Regions from separate parts of the Bacillus tuaregi genome, predicted to be linked through region 3. Evidence: riboswitches for the same ligand, from Rfam matches in the RefSeq annotation. Region 3 holds a riboswitch; each other region holds the start of a gene.
What was found. A riboswitch is a leader RNA that binds a small molecule or an ion and turns the genes downstream of it on or off. The one in region 3 is predicted to bind cobalamin.
Positions count from the first base shown of each region.

Region 1: it holds a riboswitch for cobalamin, as region 3 does, so the genes downstream of both, cobT (nicotinate-nucleotide--dimethylbenzimidazole phosphoribosyltransferase) here and BQ5321_RS21840 (ABC transporter substrate-binding protein) in region 3, are expected to answer to the same signal.
Region 2: it holds a riboswitch for cobalamin, as region 3 does, so the genes downstream of both, BQ5321_RS12410 (ABC transporter substrate-binding protein) here and BQ5321_RS21840 (ABC transporter substrate-binding protein) in region 3, are expected to answer to the same signal.
Region 4: it holds a riboswitch for cobalamin, as region 3 does, so the genes downstream of both, BQ5321_RS13755 (catalase) here and BQ5321_RS21840 (ABC transporter substrate-binding protein) in region 3, are expected to answer to the same signal.

Region 1 is NZ_LT629731.1:1,292,638-1,297,276, forward strand. Features, by position in the region: gene BQ5321_RS08450 (response regulator) at 1-2,282, shown strand, start outside; gene BQ5321_RS08455 (CheR family methyltransferase) at 2,306-3,172, shown strand; cobalamin riboswitch at 3,230-3,408, shown strand; gene cobT (nicotinate-nucleotide--dimethylbenzimidazole phosphoribosyltransferase) at 3,487-4,536, shown strand.
Region 2 is NZ_LT629731.1:2,112,552-2,117,190, reverse strand. Features, by position in the region: gene BQ5321_RS12425 (cobalamin-binding protein) at 1-711, opposite strand, end outside; gene BQ5321_RS12420 (ABC transporter ATP-binding protein) at 728-1,606, opposite strand; gene BQ5321_RS12415 (FecCD family ABC transporter permease) at 1,606-2,646, opposite strand; gene BQ5321_RS12410 (ABC transporter substrate-binding protein) at 2,643-3,623, opposite strand; cobalamin riboswitch at 3,782-3,969, opposite strand; partial or broken gene BQ5321_RS12405 (LysR family transcriptional regulator substrate-binding protein) at 4,201-4,635, shown strand.
Region 3 is NZ_LT629731.1:4,044,430-4,049,068, forward strand. Features, by position in the region: gene BQ5321_RS21830 (adenosylcobinamide amidohydrolase) at 1-904, opposite strand, end outside; gene BQ5321_RS21835 (FecCD family ABC transporter permease) at 907-1,944, opposite strand; gene BQ5321_RS21840 (ABC transporter substrate-binding protein) at 1,928-2,929, opposite strand; cobalamin riboswitch at 3,060-3,242, opposite strand; gene BQ5321_RS21845 (hypothetical protein) at 3,319-4,089, opposite strand; gene mgtE (magnesium transporter) at 4,441-4,639, shown strand, end outside.
Region 4 is NZ_LT629731.1:2,397,677-2,402,315, reverse strand. Features, by position in the region: gene BQ5321_RS24290 (hypothetical protein) at 1-15, opposite strand, end outside; gene BQ5321_RS13770 (hypothetical protein) at 134-580, shown strand; gene BQ5321_RS13765 (DsrE family protein) at 709-1,080, shown strand; gene BQ5321_RS13760 (MATE family efflux transporter) at 1,438-2,772, shown strand; cobalamin riboswitch at 2,913-3,091, shown strand; gene BQ5321_RS13755 (catalase) at 3,559-4,639, shown strand, end outside.

The DNA of each region.
Region 1 (4,639 bases), 2.8 Mb from region 3:
ACCGGCTTGTTTCTTCCTATGCTTTCAAGGAAAGGAAGCAGGTTTCGAACACGATACGATTAGGTGAAGGTCTGGCTGGTCAAGTGGTTTTGGAAAAAACTCCGATTATTTTGACGGATGTGCCAGCAGATTATGTGCGGATTTCGTCAGGACTGGGACATGCGACTCCCCTCCAATTATATGTACTGCCAATCTTATTTGAGGGAGACGTGAAAGCAGTTCTGGAAATGGCTTCCTTTAAGTCCTATAGCGAAACACAGCAAAGCTTTCTGGAGGAGCTAATAAACGGAGTTGGAATTATTCTAGATAGTGTGATGGGGAGAATTCAATTAGCTCAATCACTCGAAAAGTCGCAGCAGCTAATGGAAGAGATTCAGGCACAGTCTGAGGAACTGCAAAGCCAGCAAGAGGAATTAAGAGCAACAAATGAAGAGCTCGAGGAACAAACGCAGGCATTGCGTCAGTCAGAGGAAAAGCTTCAGCTGCAGCAGGAGGAGCTTGAACAAACGAATACTGATTTAGAAGAAAAGGCGAAAAGCCTGGAAGAACAGAACACAAGGTTTGAACGAACGAATCGGGAAGTCGAAAAGGCAAGGGCAGAGCTGGAAATGAAAGCCCAGGAACTGGCCTTGAGCTCGAAATATAAAACAGAGTTTCTAGCAAATATGTCACATGAGCTTCGTACACCATTAAATAGTTTATTAATTCTATCAAAGCTACTAGCGGACAACTCTGAAGGAAATCTTACAGCGAAACAGGTCGAATTTTCTAAAACAATCTATTCCTCTGGTAATGATTTATTAATCCTGATTAATGATATTTTGGACTTGGCTAAAATTGAATCAGGAAAAACCCAGCTTCAATTGAGTGATGTAAAGCTGACAGATATTGTGAGTTTTGTAGAATCTAGTTTTAGACCGATTGCTAATGATAAGAATTTAAATTTTTCTATTTTCATTCAGGAAGGACTGCCGGACTCCATCTATAGCGACGGAGTCCGAATTCAACAGGTTCTTAAAAACCTGCTGTCAAATGCTTTTAAGTTTACTATGGAAGGCGAAATAAAGCTCGACATTATGGCAGATAGAAGCACGGGTAAACAAAATAAGCTGATTTTCTCTGTTAGTGATACAGGAATTGGGATTTCAAAGGATAAGCAGGACTTAATATTTGAAGCCTTTCAGCAGGCGGATGGTACAACGAGCCGTAAATATGGCGGAACAGGCTTAGGTTTGTCGATTAGCAGAGAGCTCGCAGCACTCTTAGGCGGGAAGATTGCAGTAGAAAGTGAAGAGGGGAAAGGCAGTAGCTTTATGCTCTATATGGGTGACTACGATGGGAATGAAGCTGAGGCTCAAGCACAAATAGTTAGGCAGGAAGTGGCGGCAGCTGTAATCGAAGAGAATGATTCCGTGGATACGGGAGTAGGTAGTGGAACGGTAGATACAGTGGTCGATCTGATAGAAAGAGAAGATAACCAAATAAAAAGACTTTTGATTGTTGATGATGATATGAATCAACGCAGCAGCTTAATGGAGCTGATTGGAGAAATGAATTTTATCATCAAGGCTGTTTCTTCAGGCAGTGAGGCAATGGAAGAACTAAAGGTGAATGGCTTTGATTGTGTGATTCTTGATTTAGGGTTAGGTGATACAAGCGGGTTTGAGTTATTGGAAAAAATAAAGGAGAATGACCAATCGAATAAAGTAAAAGTCATCATTTATACTGGACGTGATGTCACCTCAAAGGAAGAAATACAATTAAGTAAATACGCCTACAGTATTATTATTAAAAACGAGCTATCACCACAGCGCTTAAAGGAAGAGCTGGCATTGTTTCTACAGGAAAGCGACCAACATAATATCAGTCAGGAAGTAGCTGTAAGTAAAGCTATTAGTATTCCTTCCGGTCTACAAGGGAAAAAAATTCTCCTTGTCGATGATGATGTTCGAAATGTATTTGCACTCTCTAGTATTCTTGAATTGAACGGGATGCATGTCAGCTTTGCTGAAAATGGTATCGAGGGTCTAGAAATGATAGAGAGAATCCCGGAAATTGATTTAGTATTAATGGATATTATGATGCCTGAGATGGATGGTTATGAGGCGATTGGTAGAATCCGACAGATACAGCGATTTCAGGAGCTGCCGATTATTGCGCTGACAGCGAAGGCAATGAAAAATGACCGGGAGAAGTGCTTGGAAGCCGGGGCCTCGGATTATATTGTAAAGCCAATTGACCCTGAGAAGCTTATTTCCTTGATAAAGGTCTGGCTATATTAAAGAAGAAGGGATACTGTATGTGAATGATCAATTCAATGGATACTAGTATATTATCAATTGATGAGGGTTCCGAAGGTGAATTAGAAAAAATCGAAATTGAATTGTTATTAAAGGGTGTCTATGATTGGTGCGGATATGATTTCCGTGATTATGCCTATCCTTCGATTCGAAGGAGAGTCTGGCATCGGGTTCATGCTGAAAAATTGACCAGTATCACAGGGCTGCTTGAAAAGATCCTTCATGATGCTGCCTGTTTACAACGATTTATTGCTGATTTTTCCATCAATGTCACAGAGATGTTTCGAGACCCTCTCTTTTTTAGAGCATTTAGAGAAAAGGTTGTACCATTATTACGCACGTATCCATCGATTAGAATTTGGCATGCAGGCTGTTCGACAGGGGAAGAAGTGTATTCAATGGCCATGTTGCTGCATGAGGAAGGTCTCTATGAAAATGCCAAGCTTTATGCAACTGATATCAATCCGAACGTACTGAAAACTGCTAAGAGTGGATTATTTCCAATCGAAAATATGAAGAAATATACGAATAATTATATCCAGGCTGGAGGCAAGCAAGCCTTCTCAGATTATTACTGTGTAACAACGAATGGGGTAAAATTTGATCCGTTTTTAACCAAAAATGTCGTATTCGCTCAGCATAATCTTGTCTCAGACCGGTCCTTTAATACCTTTCATGTGATTCTGTGCAGGAATGTCCTAATTTATTTTAATAAAGGCTTGCAAAAAAAAGTGCATAAGCTTTTTTACGAAAGCCTAGGCATGTTTGGTATTCTTGGTCTTGGTGATAAGGAATCACTCTACTATTTGGAAATAAGTGATTCATATGAAGAGCTAAGTGTAAGTCAGAAGCTGTATAAAAAAATTAAATAGACCAGTTCATCTGCATCTTGACGATAGCAGAAATCCTTGTTATGTTATTGGATGAAAAAGTGCATAAAAGCATTGGGTGCCCTTTTAGGGAGAATAGGGAATGGAGTGAGAGTCTCCAGCGGTCCCGCCACTGTAATGGGGAGTTTCATTGGAAATGCCACTGGAGTATACCTCTGGGAAGGGCTGATGAAGTGATGATCCTAAGCCAGGAGACCTGCCTGTTTGCTTTGATGGATATAGATGATGGAAAAGTCTGTAGTTTATTTGGTATTCAAATAAGCTGCAGGCTTTTTTATTTAAGGAGGATGAAGAGAATGTCATTATTACAGAAAACACTTGAGAAGATTGAGTGCTTGGACCATGGAATCACAACCTTAGCGAGGGAAAGAGTAGATAATCTGATTAAGCCGGCGAAGAGCTTAGGGAAGCTGGAGGATTTGGCCGTGCAGCTAGCGGGTATTACAAAAAATTTGGAACCCTCATTTGACGAGAAGGCAATTATTGTTATGGCGGGTGACCATGGGGTTTATGAGGAAGGCGTAACGAATAATCCGCAGGAGGTTACCGTTGCACAGACTCTAAATTTTGCCAAGGGACTTACAGGTGTTTGTGTCATTGGACAGGTATCAGGTGCGCGCATTGTCCCGGTTGATATAGGTATAAAAAGTGAGCTGCCGCCTGATGTGGGGATTATTCTGAGAAAGGTAAAAAACGGGACAGAGAATATGGCAAAAGGCCCTGCCATGACAAGGGAAGAGGCAGTAAAAGCGATTGAAGTAGGCATTGAAATCGCCAATGACGAAATGGCTAAAGGTGCTCAAATCCTTGGAACAGGTGAAATGGGGATTGCTAACACGACACCAAGTACGGCGATATTGTCTGTATTACTAAATTGTGATCCAATAGGGATCACTGGGAGAGGGGCAGGATTAGGCAAGGGGGGGATTGAGCACAAAGCGGAGGTAATTAGGAGAGCTATACTTATTAACGAGCCAAACCCCCATGATGCTATTGATGTATTAGCAAAGGTGGGTGGTTTGGAAATTGGCGGTATGGCAGGTGTGATGCTAGGAGCGGCCGCTAACCGTGTTCCTGTTGTAGTCGATGGCTATATTTCCACAATCGCAGCTATCATTGCTACAGGGATTGAACCACGGGTAAAGGACTATTTAATTGCTTCACATGCTTCACAGGAGCCAGGAGCTAAAAGGGCCAGTGAACTATTAGGAGTGAAACCAATGCTAGCAATGGATATGTGCTTAGGTGAAGGGTCCGGAGCTGCATTAGCCTTTCCGATTATAGAAGCTGCCTGTCAGATGCTGAAAAGGATGCCGACCTTTGCAGAAATTGGTATGGATATCTGATGGGTACGTTTAGAATTCTCCATAAATTTGGAGAATTCTAGTGCTTTCGCCCTTGTGAAAACGTTAACATTTTGTGTGATTGAACAAAAAACTCTATCTATCT
Region 2 (4,639 bases), 1.9 Mb from region 3:
TCGGCAAAAAAGCGACTCCTCCATCACCCAGACTCGATTTTCTTTGATTGCCGTAAGCTCTGACCAACCGGGTCGCTTCTTAAGCAATTCGGGTTTGATTTGTTTTTCCAACACACCAACCCAAGCCATTAGGATATCATCAGGATTTCGTTTTCGTACATCCTCCCAATCCGTCATGACACTGTCCCGCTCGTCATCAGCAAAGACATTTCGCCCTCCAGCTAAATGGCTGATTTCTGTTAACCAATTCCCCCCGCCCGGAGTATATACAGGCTTTGGCCACCATTCCCAATAAAGACTTGGGCGTTGCTCTACTTTTTGTCCCCATTCTGTAAGCTGCTCCCATAATGTACCATACTTCTGGTAGGCCTCACGTGCGATCCGTTCTTGTCCCGTTGCGTTTCCCACCTCAAGAATATTATTCCCGATATCAGATAAGCTTTTGGGATTAAGGATAATAGACGGTAAGCCTCTCTCCTCCAAACCGGTTATGTTCTTTTCCATACCGGGAACCGACAACGATGCAAGTACCAAATCCGGCTGAAGCGCTTCAACCCGATCCATGTCAATATCCAAATCGGAACCGAGCCTAGGTATAGCATTGCTCTCCACAGGCAAATCCGAATAATTATCCACCCCCACAATCTCTGATGCTAAACCAATAAAGCGAAGAAGCTCGGTATTACTTGGGCATAACGATATCATTCTCATTGGAATCCTCTCTCCTCTATCTTTTTCTCGAAGGAACACTATAGATTCTGTTTCCATTATTATGGCAGAATTTTTTGACCTGAAAATTCTCTATTGGAATAGTATGCTTTAGTCCCATTTCACTCTGAAGAATGATCTGTGGCACCTGATAAACCGGGTGTTCCATGATAATCGGTGTTGTACCGTATACCCGCTGAATCAAATCAGCTCGAATGATTTTCTCTGGAGCTCCCGCCGCTACTATTCTCCCATTATGTAAAAGTAATAAACGATCACAATACAGTGCGGCAAGATTTAAGTCATGCAAAACGGCAATTACGGTCATTTTCTCATCCAACTGCCATTCTCGAATTCGGTCCATCAATACAATCTGGTGACCAATATCGAGATAGGTGGTCGGTTCATCTAGCATTAAAAGCTTTGGCTGCTGGGCCATCGTCTTTCCAATCGCGACCCTCTGTCTTTCTCCCCCACTTAGATTTTCAAGATAGCAATCTTCTAAATGAGTTAACCCCATTTTTTCAATGATTGAATCAATCAGCAATTCAATCTCATGCTTTTCCTCCCCATGCCAATTTTGAAACGGAAACCGCCCCATTTCGATAACCTCTCTTACCGTAAAACCGATGGGAGGCAGGGATTCCTGCTGCAGGACCGCCATCCATGTGGCTAGTTCTTTACGAGAATAACGCTCGATTGCCTTTCGATTTAGATCAATGATTCCGTCTGACTTATCTTCTACACCTGACAATAGCTTGAGCAAGGTAGATTTTCCACTTCCATTCGGACCAATAATCCCTAAGCATTCTCCGCGTTTGACGAAAAAGCTAATATCCTCCAGGATGACCTTGTCATTATAACGTTTGTTTACATTTTCCACCTTGATAAACACCATCAATTTCCCCCTGACATTTGCTTATTTTTCCGAAGCAAGTAAGCAAAGAATGGAGCACCCAAAAAGGCGGTGACAACCCCGAGCGGAATCTCCGTCGGACTCAGTAAAGTACGGGCAATGGTATCGGCCCAAAGGACATAAATGCTACCAAAAATAACGGACAAAGGAAGTAATAATCGATAATCTGGCCCAACAACCAACCGTACTAAATGTGGTACGACAAGTCCCACAAAGCCAATGGTCCCAACAATCGACACTGCAGCGGAGGTGATAAGGGTGGAAACGACCAAGACGATTAGCCTTGTGCGTTTAATGTTGACACCCAAATGGGCTGCCTGCCGCTCTCCTAATGAAAATAAATTTAATGTACATCCATAGGCCAGCAGCACAACGATTCCGATGGCTAAGTAAGGCAGAAGGACAAAGGTAAACGACCAGCCTCTTAAGGCTAAGCTTCCCATCAGCCAAAAGATGATTTCATTGACTACCTGATCGGACATCGACACCATGAAAGAAACAAGTGATCCAAGAAAGGCAGAAACCACAACCCCCGATAAAATGATCGTTTCTAGTTTGAATTTTCCATGTACATTGGCTAGACGTAGAACAACAAGCAAACTAATCAGCCCTGTCACAAAGGCAACGAGCGGAATGGTCCACTGACCAATAAGGATCGTATGATACCCGAATAAGATTAAGAAAGCCGCCCCTACCGCTGATCCAGAGGCAACCCCTAATGTATACGGATCGGCTAATGGATTGCGCAGCACTCCCTGAAAGCCGGCCCCAGCCAGTGATAAGCAGGCTCCAACAAGAATCGCAAGGAAAACTCGCGGCAAACGAACCTTTAAGATAATCTGCTGTGCTGATTCAGGCCAATTGGGATCCATGAAGCTTTTAACAAAAGGAACCTGGTGTAAAAGAATTCCCCAAACCTGCGAAAGTGGTAACTGAGCAGAACCAAGCGATAAACTAATAACAACGGATAGGAGAAGGAGAACGAAACACGCTCCCCCCCATAGTGCTAATCTCTTTTTCATTTTTCAATTGAACCTGGATAAATGGCTTCAGCGATTTGTTTTAGTGCCACTGTGATGCGAGGACCAGGTCTGGACATAATCATTCCTTCTATCCCTGTCACATGGCCTTCTTGAACCGCGGTAATTTTATCCCAGCCATTTCGAGATTGAATAAGCTCTTCTAAAGGTTTCCCAGATTTATCATCCACCACATTGGCAGTATAGATGATGACATCGGGGTTATCCTGGATAATCTTCTCTGCATTAATGGCGTTCCAGCCCTCTGTATCAGCGGCAATATTTACGCCTCCTGCCAATGTAATCAGTTCATCCATGAATTCACCCTTACCAACCGTCCAGCCTGGAGAAAATTCGATGTAGACTTTTTTCTTATCCTCTTCCTCTATGGCAGCAGCCGCTTCCGTTACGGTACGAATATCCTCTTTCATTTGGGCGACAAGCTCCTCCGCCTTTTCCTGTGTATCAGTAATAATCCCGATTTGAATAATATTATTTAGAATATCATCCATCTTTTTCGGCTCTGTTTTATACAATTTTAGACCTAACCCACGGAATTTTTCTGCAATATCATCCTTCATGGAAATGCCACCGACTACTAAATCCGGATTCACCGCCATAATCGCTTCTTCATTTGGCTTTGTCACACCGCCTACTTTTGGTTTGTCTTTCGCTGCTTCTGGGTAATCATCAAAATCAGATACACCATAAATTTTATCACCAAGGCCTAAGGCAAAAAGAATCTCTGTCTCGGATGGAGAGGTGGAAACAATCCTTTCCGGCGCTTGGTCAAAAGTGATTTCAACTCCTGTTGCATCCTTCACCGTAAGCGGGTAAACGGTGGCTTTCTCGTTTGTTTTCTCTGTTTCTGTTTCAAAGGTGCGGTTATTCTCACCATCCGAAGTCTCTTGCGTTGTCCCACAAGCGCTCATTATGACCATTATCCATACGGTCAAAATACATACCAATACTTTTTTCATTCCTCAATCTCTTCCCTTCGTTAATTGTTCGAGAGGAGCTTGATGTGCTGAAGTCTTTCCTTACAACGAAAAACCCTGCTTCCATTTGGAAACAGGGCGCGCGAAATCAGAATATATAAAAAACACTGATTCTGCCGATCCTTTTCCACGAAGGATTTCGTTGGCAAGCTAAATAGGCAGGTTTCCTGGCTTACGGGTTAAGTGACTTCCTCTCCTTCCCATTCCAGATTTGGAACAGTGGTACTGCGAGGTCATCCCCGAATAACAGTGGCGGGACCGCGCCGGATTCGCACCGGCTTCCCTTTTAACCTTATCAAAGATAAGGCACCTACTAGCTATGTAAGATTCAATTAGTCAAGCAATTTTCTCATCTAGTATTCTAGCACAATCGTTTCAATAATCAACTCTTTATTTTCATAGAATAGGAAAAAATGCCAGGCACCACCCATTTGTACCGAATATCATCATGGTTAAGATAAACTGAACTTTAGATTTCATTATCTTTTACAGATTTTCCGAACGGGAAAGCCCATGCAGGTCGCAGACCGTCTTTAGACATGGGATATCATATTCACAAATGGAATCTGGGATGATTCGGATTGGGACCTTTTCTAGCGTTGCCTCACACTGGCTCCCTAACATGATAAAAATTTTCCAGAAGGATTACCCCATGATCGATTTTGAATTGCTGCTTGGGGCTTATACAGAAATTGAGAGCTGGATTCTAAATGGACGTGTCGACTTTGGCTTTTTACGGCTGCCGACAAAAGCAGAGTTTGAAACGATCTTTCTAGAGCAAGACCGTTTACTGGTGGTGCTTCCGGAATACCATTCTCTTGCTGCTTGCGAAAAGCCAGAATTGATATTACAGCGGATTCCACACAAAATTATTGCGAAGGAGCTTGAAGTTCCTGCCTATAGAAATATCGGTGTTGCGATGAGGGAACATAGATCGCTGTCCCTTGCATCGAAGAAGTTTTTAGACTACTTATCCTATCGAACAGGCAACTAAAAAA
Region 3 (4,639 bases):
TGCCAGAGCCTGTTACCCCGGATGACATCGTACGTAAAGCTAATGGTGATTGTAAGACAATATATTCTGGATTCACTCGCATGTTCTCTTCTGTAATCTTCATCTCATTTTGAACAACCTGATAATAGGATTCCGGCAGCAAAACGAGCTGCGGGGCTGGAACCTTTGGGTGAGGATGCTTTCTAATCTCAGTCTTGTAGACGCGCTCAATCGTGTCCTGTTTCAATACTTCATTTGGCGTATCATAGCGATTAACCGTGCCATTTTCAAGCAGGAGAAGACGATCACAATACAGGCCAGCCAAATTCAAATCATGAAAAATAGATACGACGGTTAAATGCTTCTCAAGCGTCCATTTTTTCAATAAGTCCAGAAGTTCCTTTTGATAGGATAAATCCAAGTGATTCGTCGGTTCATCTAAAAGTAATATTTCCGGCTCCTGCGCAAGCGCCTGAGCCAAGAAAACCCGCTGCCTCTCACCACCAGATAATAATTGAATCGGCTGCTCCTGTAAGGAATCCACCCCCGTCCAGCTCATGACCTCTTGGACAATCTCCTCGTCTTCCTTGCTCCACTCAGTAAAAAAACCTGTTTGATGTGCATATCTTCCAAGTGATACTGTTTCTTTAACCGAATAGGAAAAGGCCTCAGATGAATGCTGTGAAAGGACTGCAATCACCTTTGCCAGCTGTTTCGTAGAATATTTTTTTAACGGCTGCCCCTTCAAGTGAATATGTCCTAGATGATAGGGTAAAATACCGCTTATCATCTTAAGCAACGTGGTTTTTCCGCTTCCATTCGGGCCAAGAATTCCAAACAACTCACCTTTTTTAACTTGAAATGACACATCTTTAATTACTGAATCACTGTTGTAGCCGCCATATAATTGTTCAACCTCAAGCATGCTTACCGTCTCCTTTCCTTCCTCTTACTGCCAATCAGAATAATCGCAAACACCGGAGCTCCGATTAAGGAGGTAATCACGCCAATGGGAAGTTCCGTTGGTGAAATAATCGTTCTTGCCACAAGGTCAGCCAGAATTAAGAAGCTGCTTCCGGTCAAGATGGACAACGGTAACAAATGTCGATGGTCAGGCCCCCACAATAGCCTTGTTAAATGCGGAATAACTAAGCCGACAAAACCAATCGTCCCTGACACCGCAACAGCTGCCCCTGTTAAAATCGAGCCGGCTATTAAGATGAGCAGCTTCCGTTTTTGCACATTAACACCCAAATGCTGAGCGCGTTCCTCCCCAAATGACAACGCATTCAATTCACTAGCATTGACTAGCACAAGCACAGAACCAATGATAAAAAACGGAAGGATAATCTTAATATAGTCCCAGCCTCTCATCGATACACTACCGAGCAGCCAGCCAATGATTTGCCGCAGCTCTTCACCAGTTAAAGCAATCATGAGGGAAATAAACGCACTTAAAAAGGAACTAAATATCACACCTGTTAGAATGATGGTTTCAACTTTCATCGAACGGTCAATTCTTTGTGAAAATAAAAGAACAATGAATATCGTTAGAAAAGAACAAACAATACTAAATAAGGGCAAAGTAAACTTTCCAATCAGTGGTAATGATAAATTGAAAAAGATGGTGACAACGGCACCAACTGATGCTCCTGATGAAACCCCAAGCGTATAAGGGTCTGCGAGCGGATTCCGTAACAGCCCTTGAAAAGCTGCTCCCGCAATGGCAAGGGATGCACCCACTAAGCCTGCTAAAATCACTCTCGGTAAACGAATATTTAAGACAATATTTGAATACATCGGATCCACCTGCTCTATTGATAAGCCAAATAGACCAGCTCCAATGATTTTGACAATATCGAAAATAGGTACAGAAACTGTACCTATTGATATAGCAACAAGCATAGCTGTGATTAATAAAACCACAGCAAGCATGTAGGCAGCTATTTTATTGATTGAAAACATCTGGATAAACCGCTTTTGCAACTTCCTCTACTCCTTCTACAAGGCGAGGCCCTGAACGTGTTACTACATCGGAATTAACATCAAAAACTTGTTCATTTTTGACTGCGTTAACATCCTGCCAGCCTTCGCGGCTTAGTAATTGTTCAGCAGCATCTGGTGTATAAAATCCATAGGTTGTAATAATGACATCAGGATTACTAGCAATAATTGCCTCTTGATCAACCTTTGGCCAACTTTCCTCTGTCACTATGTTCTCTGCATTAATCATTTCTAGCATTTCATCCATAAACGTATTCTTTCCTGCAGAATATATTTCTGGAGCCGGCATGATTTCGATATATACCTTTTTCCTGTCTTCCTCTTTAATGGCAGCTGCCTTCTCTTTTATGTTTTCAATCCTTGTTTGCATATCAGTGACAATTTCGTTAGCCTTTTTCTGTGTTCCTGTAGCCTTCCCTATCATCTCAATAGCTTCATACACGGAAACAAAGCTTGTTGCATCATTCACGACAAGGACGGTAATCCCTGCATCACGGAGCTGCTGTAAACCTTCAGGTGAACTGCCCATTGAAGATCCGCCATGTGCCAGAACAAGATCAGGCTGTAATGAAATAATTTTCTCTATATTAAGGTCCATGCCTCCGATTTTTTCTATTTCTAATACTTCTTCCGGATAATTGTCATTATCATTTACACCAACAATGTCATCTCCTAGACCTAAGGCAAAAGAAATTTCCGTATTACTTGGGATAAGCGATACAATTCTTTCCGGCTTTGATTCAATCTCAACTCCATTATCTGTTGCATCCTTTATTGTAACTGGAAATGCACCATTTTCTGTTTCATCTGCGCCATCGGATTCTGTCTCTACTGTCTCTTTATTCTGCTCATCTTGAGCCGCTTCATTCTCATCTGCACCGCCGCAGCCCGCTAATACCAAAAGGCTTAACAGTAGAGCAAGCCATAATGCATAAAGTTTTTTCAATCTATTTTCCTCCCTTTACCGTATAGTTTTTTCACACAAAAAAACATCTCCACGCTCGAGGAGATGTTGGATTGACTATATAGGTAAAAGCTAGCCGTTTTCCAAACACCCCCTATCCTCGTAGGGTTTACTGGTGTGCGAGAAACAGGCAGGTCTCCTGGCTCATGATCATCGCTTCCTGCTCCTTCCCATACAACAAAGTACAGTGGATATGCAGGTTGCTCCCATTTACAGTGGCGGGACCGCGTTGGATTTCAACCAACTTCCCAATTAAGTCTTGTTTTAAAAAGACACCTATTCCGTGATATGTAATTTTACAACAGATTGATTATAGCATATGGATATAAATTTGGTAGTATTTTTTCCGAACTGCCACAATCTATTCAAACTTAATTCGATCGTATCTTCCATTCACGCGTCTTCTTATCAAAAATAAGCTTCGCATCACAGGGCCTTTTGCTGTTTTTTTCATATTCTTCGTACATATCATCCATGTTAGAGAAGTCTCCGATTACCCATAACGGCAGCTCAATACGGTAGCGGTTTTGCATAACGTCCTTGACCGACAAGACGACCCCTTCACTCATAAACTTTTTTAACGATAACAAAAGGTGTTCATCAACAGAAGGATAAGTTTTTTTCTTTTTCAGCCCTAATAGGTTTTTCTCCGGCTTAAGGGTTTCTAGCTTCATTGGAATCAATTGGCTGAGCAGGTGATAAAATTGAGTTAAATCCCGGTAATAGATTTTGTTAAACCAACCATCATCGTGAGCTAGGTAAGCAAAGGAATTTCTTAAATAACTATAGAAGGGTGGCTTAAGCGGTTCCTTGACATGACCGAGATAGAGCAGCTCTGCTAGCACTTGGCCGGGAACTTCATCAAGTCCCTCCATTTCTTCAAAGTCAATCCAGCAAAAATCTCCATAGGTATATACATCATCGTCACCAAGCTTCATGATTCTTTTCTTTGGAACATAGTCAAGCATTGTGTGCATATTAAAGTCTCCATCATCAAACCGATGCTTAAGAAGGAGCATATGGTTGATGGACTCATGTAAAACAATCAGGAACTCTCGAAATTCAATCCCATGAGAGAGTACAAATTGACTTTTTTCATTTAAATGAATATAAATAACATCCCGAATACCATTCCTCTTCACCGATGAAACCCCCGAATATGTAATCAAACGTTCATGTTCATTTCCTTATTACTATCATAGCAGATATTGGAAAACTAAGCTTATTATAAGTACTTCATTAGCTTTATCGATTCTACAGATCAACATACAATCATAAAATTGTTGCTTAAACAAAAAATGGCAGGATTTCCTGCAAAGTCCTAATGGCCCTTTTCTATAGTCATTCATACCATATAGTATCATTTTCTTTAAGCAAAAGACCGTTTCTCTTCAATGTTTGCGAAAGTTTCATTTTAATTATATAGTTTTTTCTTTATAATAGTCATGCAAGCTAAAAACGTGTACTTTCCGGTGGGAAGGAGAGTGAAAAATATGATTCATAACATGACCGAAGATCAAATAACCCTTCATATCATTAAAATATTAAAAGAAAACAAACAAAAAGAGCTTGATGCTGTTTTAGATGAATTACAGCCATATGATATTGCTCAAATCTATGCCGATCTGCCTGAAAAGCATCGAACTCGCTTTTTATTACATTTAAAAATTGACCTGCTTGCTGATTTAATCC
Region 4 (4,639 bases), 1.6 Mb from region 3:
TTTTCCATTCTTCATTCTATCCCATCAGTAATATACGCTTAAAGAAAAACAAATGGACAAAAAGGGAGTTTTTTAACAAGAAACAACAAAAAATAATATACCTGAACACATTTTTGAAAGGATTTGATTATTGATGTACACGTTAGATCAATTCATCGCTATTTATGGGAAAAGGTTCGAAAACTATTTTGACCACTTGATTGGGACAACTGTGGAAAATATCGAAGAACCCTACATAGATCGGAATTATGTAGCCGGTGATATTGAAATGGACGATGGAACCATTTTAACTACCCATTATCGAATCGCAAACCCAACTGAAATAGCCATGAATCAAGAAATCCCCGCTGACGATGATTTGTCGTTTGATGATTACTACTTAGGGACCGTTATCCATCAAACAGTTAATAGAATTGAAGCCAGAGCGGATTATGAACGACAGGAAGCATATCTTTATTTTTATATTTCTAAATTTATGTCATTTGAAGTCCCCATCGGCTTTAATTCAGAAATGGGGGAACTATACGGTTACGCTAAAGAGCTATTGCCGAAGGATTGGGAACGGATGATGATCCAATAGCGCTGCCATTCCGTTGTTTATTAAAAATATATGGTTTGAATTCCCAAATAAAAGTGTTATAATTATACCTATAAGGGTATTTTTATACCATTATATTTAATGAACCATTCTAGGGAGGAAAAGAAAAAATGAATGCTACTGATTTATTAATCACATTAACGTCGCATGAAAATGATGCCAATAATGTAACCATTGCCTTTACAATGGGGGCTAAGGCGTTAGAAAAGGGTCATAGTGTTGAAATATTATTATTATCACATGCCGTACATTTAGCGGAAAAAGGGTACGCAGATAAAATTGATATTGGTGCACCGTTTAAGCCGATTAAGGACATCCTGCCAACATTTTTAGAAAAGGGTGGTAAGTTAAAAGTATGCTCTTCCTGTATGGAGCATAATGGGGTCTCAAAGGACAATATTCTAGATGCAGCCGAAGTCGTTACAGCCGATTATGTGGTTGATGCCATCATGAATTCGAAGAAAAGCCTGCAGTTAAACTAAACAAAGCATCTTCATGCCGGACCATTTTTTCCTATTAGAGGGGTTAGACATTTCGATCATCAATAAGATAGGAAATGTCTTTGTTTCGGAGAATAATCCAGCATCCAAATGAATAGGACATCAATCCCTCTTTTCCTCTTACAAAACACTTCCCTTCACCATCTCTTCCCATATTAATCCACCTGCATCTGCCGTACTAAGACTAGATTAACTCTTCCATCTATATCGCCTAGCATGCTTATGATAGGCTAATACCCTCCATCAAGCAGGGAATACGTTTGATTCATCATCATATGGTATCATAATCAAAGTGATATACGTGATTCATAGATATAATAAGACAAGGAGTGTTACGTTTTGCCGCAGCACGATTTTACAAAGGGCTCTGTTCGAAGGCAAATGATTTCTTTCGCAGGACCGATCATGCTTACCAATCTTCTCCAGGTATCCTACCAATTTATTGATAGTCTGTGGGTCGGGAATTTGTTAGGAGGAAATGCACTTGGAGCGATAACCATTTCCTCTACGATTGTGGTCACGCTTCTGGCCTTTATCCTTGGGATAAACAATGCAACATTAACGATATTATCGCAGCAAAAAGGAATGAACGATAAGAGCGGGCTAAAGAAGTACATCAATGCTTTTGTTGTCCTGTTAGCTACACTCTCCATTCTGGTCGGACTACTTGGCTTTATTTTTTCTGAACAGCTGTTACAACTGCTTCATACGCCAAATGAAATGCTACATGAAGCAAACCTGTATCTCCGCATCAACTTCCTGGGTATTCTCTTTATCATGGGCTATAATTTTATCGGAACGGTCCTTAGGGCTTTAGGTGACAGTCAAACACCATTAAAGTTTGTGTTTGTTGCGGTTGTATTGAATGGTGTTTTGGACCCATTGTTCATCGAAGTGTTTCAATGGGGAATCCAAGGTGCTGCGTATGCGACCGTATTGGCGCAGGGGTTTTCATTCCTACTAGCATTGATTTACACCTTTCACCGGAGACTGGTGCCATTTTCCATTCCTACGCTACCGAGCAGGGAGGAGGTATGGCTGATCCTAAAATTAGGCATCCCGGCCGGACTGCAAATGATGGTCATCTATGCTGGTATCACAGCCATTCTTACAGTCGTCAATTCGTTTGATGGAGCAGTTGTGGCAGGCTTCGGCGCTTCACAAAGAATTGACAGTTTAATTACCATTCCAGCCATGGCATTAGGAACGGCTGTAAACAGCATGGCAGGACAGAACATTGGGGCCAATCGATGGGACCGTGTCCGCCAAATTGCCCTATATGGCGCGGTGTATAATGTGATCATTATGCTAGTGATTGCTTCCGTAGTTTACTTATTTGCAGAAGCCCTTACAGCTTTATTTGTAAAAGAAACCGATACAGTAAGGTTCGGTACGGATTATTTAAAAATCATTGCTTTCTTCTATCCCTTTATCGGGCTCAATTTCATTCTCAATGGAATTGTTAGGGCGGCAGGAGCCATGTACCAGGTGTTAATCCTGAACATCCTGTCCTTTTGGCTGCTTCGTTATCCTCTAACCTTTTTTTGCTCACATTTAATAGGTCAGAATGGGATTGCTCTTGGCATGGGAATTAGTTTCATTTTTAGCAGCATTTTTGCATTTTCTTATTTTAAGTGGGGAGGATGGAGGAAAAAGCCATTGTTTGCAGCATGATTCTAGTCAAAAAAATGAAATTTCAACAGTTCCTGAAAACGACCACCTCAAAAATTATTCAACAAAAATGAATTGACAGAATATATATAATTGTTTTAACTATTTTTATATGCTACAATAATGTTGGTAGAATTACAATTTTATATTCGTTTTATAAAGGTACTACGTAATGTAGTTTAATAGGGAAGATCGGTGTAATTCCGACGCTGTCCCCGCAACTGTAATGCTGACGATGATTCATGACCACTGTGCTCTTGCTCGGGAAGGGAATCGTAGAATGAAGCGAAGCCAGGAGACCTGCCTGCATAAAACCAATCAAACATTTTCTCGGGGACTAGGAAGTGGAGACGTTCGTTTTTTTCCATTTCCCAACGTTTCCATCTAAGGCTGCCTACTACCTATGAGGCAGCCTTTTTATATGAAGAAGGGAGGGGATATTTATGGTTAAAATGGGGTTCTTTTTCAGCGATGGTTTATTTATCATTACAGCTCCAACAGTCGAAACATGTGTGGAGATTGCTAGAGAAAAAGGCGAATTTACAGGCTGGTATAAATTATAAGGCAACATCATCGTTACACTTTTTAATCATTTTTCATGAATCCCTGTGGTGTCACTCTGCAGGGATTATTCTTGCTTGTTTAAGGAATGCCAGTTTACGCAAGCACTTTTGTTATCAATCCTATAAATCAATTTGTATTTTTTGTAAAAACCATCTCTCCGATTGTATAAATTTTACAAAAACAAACAAGATATAAGGGTAACGAATATCGAGGGGGTTTTATTATTTGGCAGAGAACAAAGATAGGAATGAACAGGAAGTAAAGCGTGAGACGTTGACCACACGTCAGGGGCATCCAGTATCTGATAATCAAAATATTCGGACCATCGGTGACCGAGGTCCAGCAACACTAGAGAATTACCATTTCATTGAAAAAATATCCCATTTTGACCGTGAAGAAATTCCGGAGCGTGTTGTACATGCACGAGGAACAGGAGCCTTCGGATATTTTGAAACCTATGGAAAAGTGGGCAATGAACCGGTAGAAAAATATACTCGGGCAAAGGTATTTTCAGGGGCTGGGAAACGGACTCCTCTAATGGTGCGATTCTCTACTGTTGCTGGAGCAAAGGACTCACCAGAAACGGCACGAGATCCGCGCGGCTTTGCGGTGAAAATGTATACGGAAGATGGAAACTGGGATTTGGTTGGGAACAACCTGAAGATTTTCTTTATCCGCGATGCGATGAAGTTTCCAGATATGATTCACGCTTTTAAAGCCGACCCGGCTTCGAATGTTTCCCATCCACAGAGGATGTTTGATTTTGTATCCCGAACACCTGAAGCAACACATATGATTACTTTTCTTTTTTCACCATGGGGAATTCCCGCCACCTACCGCCATATGCAGGGCTCAGGAGTCAATACCTATAAATGGGTGAATGCCAAGGGCGAGGCAGTGCTGGTGAAATACCACTGGGAGCCGAAACAAGGCATTCGTAATTTAACCCAGGAAGAGGCGGACAGGATTCAAGCAAAGAACGTTGGTCATGCGACACAGGATTTATATGAAGCGATTGAGTGCGGGGATTATCCGGAATGGGAGCTTTTTGTTCAGATTATGGAGGATGATTATCATCCGGAGCTCGATTTTGATCCGCTTGATGACACAAAGCTTTGGCCAGAGGAAAAATTCCCTTGGCTGCCAGTAGGACGAATGGTGCTCGACCGCAATCCAGCTGATTTCCACGCAGAAATTGAGCAGGCTGCCTTCGGGACAGGTGTGCTTGTTGATGGTATGGATTTTTCAGATGATAAAATGCTTCAGGGTCGAACCTTTTCATACTCCGATACACAGCGCTATCGCA